DNA from 2 places in the Streptomyces sp. NPDC097107 genome. Region 2 is predicted to be linked to the other one. Evidence: predicted binding sites of a transcription regulator. Region 2 holds the regulator's gene; the other holds the start of a gene.
What was found. The regulator HspR, encoded in region 2, represses chaperone genes until heat shock. The targets are predictions, from matches to a motif close to TTGAGNNNNNNNNNCTCAA.
Positions count from the first base shown of each region.

Region 1: lon (endopeptidase La) is a predicted target of HspR. The motif match lies at 1,218-1,236, and genes of this name have one in related genera.

Region 1 is NZ_JBIWEF010000008.1:104,292-107,701, reverse strand. It holds gene ACIQ1J_RS20330 (response regulator transcription factor) at 1-279, opposite strand, end outside; gene ACIQ1J_RS20325 (spermidine synthase) at 393-1,091, opposite strand; gene lon (endopeptidase La) at 1,259-3,410, shown strand, end outside.
Region 2 is NZ_JBIWEF010000002.1:412,655-416,064, reverse strand. It holds gene ACIQ1J_RS05610 (sugar ABC transporter substrate-binding protein) at 7-1,125, opposite strand; gene ACIQ1J_RS05605 (heat shock protein transcriptional repressor HspR) at 1,311-1,766, opposite strand; gene dnaJ (molecular chaperone DnaJ) at 1,772-2,971, opposite strand; gene grpE (nucleotide exchange factor GrpE) at 3,005-3,410, opposite strand, start outside.

The DNA.
Region 1 (3,410 bases), on a different contig from region 2:
CACCGGCACCGGCCGCTGTGCCTGCACGCGCCGGCAGACCTCCAGACCGTCGAAGCCGGGCAGCATGATGTCGAGGATCAGCAGGTCGGGCTGCCAGGCCTCGGCGGTGTCGACCGCGGACGGGCCGTCGCCCGCCGTTTGCACCAGGAACCCCTCGGCGCGCAGGCGGGTCGCGATGGCGTCCACGATCGTCTGGTCGTCCTCGACCACCAGCACTCGTCGCTGCGCGCCCGGAGTAGCCGTCGCCGTGCCGTTGTGGGAGGTCTGTGTCTGCTCCATCGCCCGCCCCTGAAGTGTGCTTTCCGGAATCCGTGGGGTGATCCCATGGCTGCGCTTGACGCTTGAATGATCCGCGTCAGAGCAGCAGCGTACGGGGAGTCGTCGCGCCTTTGCTATCCAGGCCCGACGCCGAGGTGGACGACGTCCGGAACGCCCCGGGCAACGGGGATCTCTTCGGTACGCACCTGCTGGAACCCGGCATTACGCAAGGTTTCTTCGAATTCCGGAGAGGGCTGCGCAGACCATACGGCAAGCACCCCGCCGGGCCTCAACAGCCGGGCACAGCCCGCCAGTCCGGTCGGCGCGTACAGCCCGTCGTTGCCCTCGGTGACGGTCCAGCCGGGGCCGTTGTCGATGTCGAGGCAGAGCGCGTCGTACGTGTCGGATGTCTCATTGACGTACTCCAGGAGGTCCGCTTCGACGATCTTCGTGCGCGGATCGGCCAGTGCTCCCGCGGACAGCGCGGCCAGCGGTCCGTCCCGGTGCCAGTCGATGATGGCGCGCTCGCGCTCGACGACCGCGATCCGGCCCCAGCGGGGGTCGGCGGCCGCGTGTGCGAGCGAGAATCCGACGCCGAGTCCCCCGATGAGGAGGTGGGGCGCACCTTGCCCGCCGGGCGCGGTGAGCGCGTCGGCCGCCGCGTCGACCAGTCGCCGCTCCGAACGCCCGTCGGAGGTGTCCATCAGGAAGCAGCCGTTCGCGATGATCTGCAGCAGCGCCCCGTGCCGGCGCAGGACCACCTCGCCGTGCGGGCCCTCGCGACGGTCCAGCACTTCGGGGATGTCGTGGGAGTCGTGGGAAGTGGTGGGCATCGGCCCATCCTGGCAGGGAATGCCGGAGCGCCCGGCCGCGCTCCCGCATACGTGGCGGCGGCACCCCCGGGCCCTTGATCGCTCAGAGCGAACGCGCTTGGGGGAACAATCGGTGACTCTCTTTCATTGAGTCGGTGTAACTCAACTTGACTGCCGAAGGGGAGATCATGGCTACTGAGTCCGAAGCCTTCACACCGCTCACCCTGCCCGTGCTGCCGCTCGACGACGAAGTGGTCCTGCCCGGAATGGTCGTCCCCCTGGACCTGAGCGACGCCGAGGTGCGGGCCGCGGTGGAGGCCGCCCAGGCCGCCGCCAGGTCCGAGCCCGGCAAGCCCCGGGTCCTCCTCGTCCCGCGCGTCGACGGCACCTACGCCAGGACCGGCGTCCTCGGCACGGTGGAACAGGTCGGCAGGCTGGCCGACGGCGACCCGGGTGCCCTGCTCCGAGGCGTCGGCCGGGTGAAGATCGGCGCCGGCACCACCGGCCCCGGCGCCGCGCTGTGGGTCGAGGGCACGCGCGTCGACGACACCGTGCCCGAGCCGCTGCCCGGCCAGGTCGCCGAGCTGGTGAAGGAGTACAAGGCGCTGGCCACCGCCTGGCTGCGCAAGCGCGGCGCCTGGCAGGTCGTCGACCGCGTCCAGGCCATCGACGACGTCTCCGCGCTCGCCGACAACTCCGGCTACTCGCCCTTCCTCACCACCGAGCAGAAGGTCGAGCTGCTGGAGACCGCCGACGCGGTCGCCCGCCTCAGGCTCGCCACCCAGCAGCTGCGCGACCACCTCGCCGAACAGGACGTCGCCGAGACCATCGCCAAGGACGTCCAGGAGGGCGTCGACAAGCAGCAGCGGGAGTTCCTGCTGCGCCGCCAGCTCGAAGCCGTGCGCAAGGAGCTGCGCGAGCTGAACGGCGAGGCGGGCAAGGACCCGGCTGAGGAGTCCGACGACTACCGCGCCCGCGTCGAGGCCGCGGACCTGCCCGAGAAGGTGCGCGAGGCCGCCCTCAAGGAGGTCGACAAGCTGGAGCGGTCCTCCGACCAGTCGCCCGAGGGCTCCTGGATCCGCACCTGGCTCGACACCGTCCTCGAACTGCCGTGGAACGTACGCACCGCGGACGCCTACGACATCCGGGGCGCCCGGGCCGTCCTCGACGACGAACACGCGGGTCTGGAGGACGTCAAGGAGCGGATCACCGAGTACCTGGCGGTGCGCAAGCGGCGCGGCGACCGGGGCCTCGGCATCGTCGGAGGCCGGCGCGGCGGTGCCGTACTGGCCCTGGTCGGCCCGCCCGGCGTCGGCAAGACCAGCCTCGGCGAGTCCGTCGCCCACGCGATGGGCCGCAAGTTCGTCCGCGTCGCCCTCGGCGGCGTCCGCGACGAGGCCGAGATCCGCGGCCACCGGCGTACCTACGTCGGCGCGCTGCCCGGACGCATCGTGCGCGCCGTCAAGGAGGCCGGGTCCATGAACCCGGTCGTGCTCCTCGACGAGATCGACAAGGTGGGTTCCGACTTCCGGGGCGACCCGGCCGCCGCGCTGCTCGAAGTCCTCGACCCGGCCCAGAACCACACCTTCCGGGACCACTACCTGGAGGTCGAGCTCGACCTGTCCGACGTCGTGTTCCTCGCGACGGCCAACGTCCTGGAGGCCATCCCGGAGGCCCTGCTCGACCGCATGGAGCTGGTCCGTCTCGACGGCTACACCGAGGACGAGAAGATCGTCATCGCCCGCGACCACCTGCTCCCGCGCCAGCTGGAGCGGGCCGGCCTGGACCCGGACGAGGTCACGGTCGAGGAGGGCGCGCTGCGCAGGCTGGCGGGCGAGTACACCCGCGAGGCGGGCGTGCGCACCCTGGAGCGTTCGATCGCCCGGCTGCTGCGCAAGGTGGCGGCCCAGCACGAACTGGGCGACCGGAAGCTGCCCTTCACCGTCACCGACGGCGACCTGCGCGCCCTGATCGGCCGGCCGCACCATGTGCCCGAGTCCGCCCAGGACCCGGCCGAGCGGCGCACCTCGGTGCCCGGTGTGGCCACGGGCCTCGCGGTGACCGGCGCGGGCGGCGACGTCCTGTACGTCGAGGCGTCGCTGGCCGACCCGGAGACGGGCGCGTCGGGACTGACCCTGACCGGTCAGCTGGGCGACGTGATGAAGGAGTCGGCGCAGATCGCGCTGAGCTTCCTGCGCAGCCGCGGCGCCGAGCTGGAGCTGCCGGTGGCCGACCTGAAGGACCGGGGCGTGCACATCCACTTCCCGGCGGGCGCGGTCCCCAAGGACGGCCCGAGCGCCGGCATCACGATGACCACGGCGCTGGCCTCGCTGCTCTCCG
Region 2 (3,410 bases):
ACCGGACTACTTGAGCCCGATCTCCGCGCAGTCCGCCGCGTACTTGGCCGTGCAGATGTCGGAGACCTTGTAGAAGCCGTCCGCGATGACGGTCTGGTCGATGTTGCCCTGCGTCAGGGCGACGACGGGGACGAGCTGCGCGGGGATGCCCTTGTGGGTAGGGCTGTCGACCTTGTCGCGGGAGAGCGCGTCGAACTGGATGTCCCGGCCCTGGACGCGCGCCACGGCCATCTCCGCGGCGCTCTCGGCCTCCTGCGGGTAGGACTTGTACACGCTCATGTACTGCTCGCCGGTGACGATCCGCTGCACCGCGGCCAGTTCCGCGTCCTGGCCGGTGATCGGCGGCAGGTCGGTGACGCCCGCGTCCTCCAGGGCCTTGATGACGCCGCCCGCCATGCCGTCGTTGGCGGAGTAGACGCCCGCGATGTTGTCCTTGCCGATCTTCTCGATCGCCTCGGCCATGTTCGCCGCGGCGTTCTCCGGCTTCCAGTCCTTGGTGTCGAAGGACTGGGCGATCGTCACCTTGCCGTTCAGCTCGGACGTCGCACCCGCCTTGAACTGCTTGGCGTTCGGGTCGGTGGACGAGCCGTTCATCATGACGATCTTGGCGGAGCTGTCCGCGTCATCGCCCAGCGCCTCGATGAGGGAGCGGCCCTGCACCTCGCCGACCAGTTCGTTGTCGAAGGAGATGTAGGCGTCGATCGGGCCCTCGGCCAGCCGGTCGTAGGCGATGACGGGGATGCCGGCGTCCTTGGCCTTCTGCACGGCGGTGCCGATGGACTTCGCGTCGACCGCGTCCAGGACGATCACGTCGGCCTGGTCGTCGATCATCTGCTGCATCTGGTCGGCCTGCTTCGAGGCGTTCGCCTCGGCGTTGGCGTACTTGACGTTGCCCTGGTCGCGCGTGAGGTCGGCGACCTTCGCCTTGAAGTACGGGTAGTCGAACTGCTCGTAGCGCGTGTTCTCCTTCTCCGGCAGGAGCAGCCCCACAGTGATGTCGTTGCCCTTGGTCGGACTCGCCTCGTCACTGCTTTCGGACGCGCCCAGCACACCGCAGGAGGCCAGCGAGAAAGTCATCATGGACGCGGCCAGGGAGATGGCGATACGACGGGCACGGCTGTTCACTGCGCTTACCTTCCGACACACGGGCGTGGTGGTGACCCAGGTGAAGGAAGCCAACGCCGTCTTCACTAAATCGTCAAGAAGTACTGGACCAATGAGACAGCAACGTTGCGAACCGGCCCGGCGGGCCGTGCGGATCCGGTGGCACCTCCGGGCCGGTTCGTCGCCGTTCTGGCTGGTGCGGGCCGTCAGTCCGAGGACTGGCCGTGCCGCTTGGGCCGCCACACCACCAGGGCGCTGGTCTGCTGTACCTCCTGGTACGGGACCAGATCGCGGCGGTACGAGGCGTGTACCGCCGCCTCGCGCTGGCGCATCGCCGTGGCCGCCCCGTCGAGGGCGTCCTGCAACTCCGCCATGCGGGCCTGGAGCGCGGCGACCTGGTTCTCCAGTTCGATGATGCGCTTGATTCCGGCCAGGTTGATGCCCTCGTCCTGCGACAACTGCTGCACCGTGCGGAGCAGTTCGATGTCGCGGGCCGAGTAGCGCCGGCCGCGGCCGGCCGTGCGGTCCGGGGAGACCAGGCCGAGGCGGTCGTACTGGCGCAGGGTCTGCGGGTGCAGGCCGGAGAGCTGGGCCGCCACCGAGATGACGTAGACCGGGGTGTCCTCGGTCAGTTCATACGGATTGCGTCGACGACCGTCCATCTCCGTCATGCTCCCTTCGCGGCCTGGAACAGCTCCGCCCGCGGATCCTCGTCCGCGGTCGCCTCGCGATACGCCTCCAGCGCATCACGAGCCTTCCCCGACAGGTCCTTCGGAACACTCACCTCGACGGTGACCAGAAGGTCGCCGCGGGTGCCGTCCTTGCGGACCGCGCCCTTGCCCCGGGCGCGCATGGTGCGCCCGCCCGGTGTGCCCGCCGGCAGCTTCAGCGTGACGGGCGGGCCGCCCAGCGTCGGGACCCTGACCTCGCCGCCGAGGGCCGCCTCGGCGTACGTCACCGGGACGGTGACGGTGAGGTTGTCGCCCTTGCGGCCGAAGACGGGGTGCTCCTTGACGTGCACGACCACGTACAGGTCGCCCGCCGGACCGCCCCGCTCGCCCGGCGTGCCCTTGCCGCGCAGCCGGATGCGCTGCCCGTCGGACACCCCGGCCGGGATGCGGACCTGCATCGTCCGGGAGGACTTGGCCCGGCCGGAGCCCTTGCAGACGTCGCAGGGGTCCTCCGCCATCAGGCCGCGGCCCTTGCAGTCCGGGCACGGGTCGGTGAGCGAGAAGCCGCCGCCCGAGCCCCGGGCGACCTGCCCGGTACCGACACAGGTCGGGCACACGCGCGGCGTGCCGTTCTTGTCGCCGGTGCCCGAACAGGCCTTGCAGGGTGCCTGCGAGGACATGCGCAACGGGACCGTCGCGCCCTCGATGGCCTCCGTGAAGCTCAGGGTGACCTCGGACTCGATGTCCTGGCCACGCCGCGGCTGGGTCCGCGTGCCGGTGCCGGGGCCGCCGGCGCCGGTGCGGTTGAACAGGCCCCCGAAGACGTCGCCGAGCCCGCCGCCGAAGCCGCCGGCCCCTCCCTGGCCCCCGCCCTGGGCGCCGCCTCCGAAGAGGTCGCCCAGGTCGAAGTTGAAGGTGCCGCCGCCGCCCGCGCCCGGCCCCGGACGGAACCCGCCGTTGCCGAAGAGGCTGCGGGCCTCGTCGTACTCCTTGCGCTTCTTGGGGTCACCGAGGATGTCGTTGGCCTCGGAGATCTCCTTGAAGCGCTCCTCCGCCTTGACGTTTCCCTTGTTGGCGTCCGGGTGGTACTCGCGGGCGAGCTTCCGGTACGCCTTCTTGATCTCGGCCTCGGTGGCGTCCTTGGGGACGCCGAGGACCTTGTAGTAGTCCTTCTCGATGAAGTCCTTGGTGCTCATCCCCGACGTCCCTCCTCTCTCGTCACGTCAAGCTCAGCCCTCGTCCGGGCCACCGCTCTCCTTGTTTCCGGTGTTTCCGGCATTTCCGGTGTTCCCGGTGCTCCCGTCGCTCTCCGCGGGGTCGGCCGGTGCCTCGGTGTTCTCCTCGGCCGGCTTGGCCCCCTGCGCACCCGGCTGCGGCTCGGCCACCGCCACCCGCGCGGGGCGGATGGTGCGCTCGCCGATCCGGTACCCGGGCTGCAGAATCGCCACGCACGTCGTCTCGGTGACGTCCGGCGCGTACGAGTGCATCAGGGCCTCGTGGATCGTCGGGTCGAAGGGCTCGCCCTCCTTGCCGAACTGCTGGAGGCCCATCTTGGCGATGACCGTCTCCAGCGACTCCGCGACGGACTTGAAGCCGCCGACGAGTTCGCCGTGCTCCCGGGCGCGGCCGATGTCG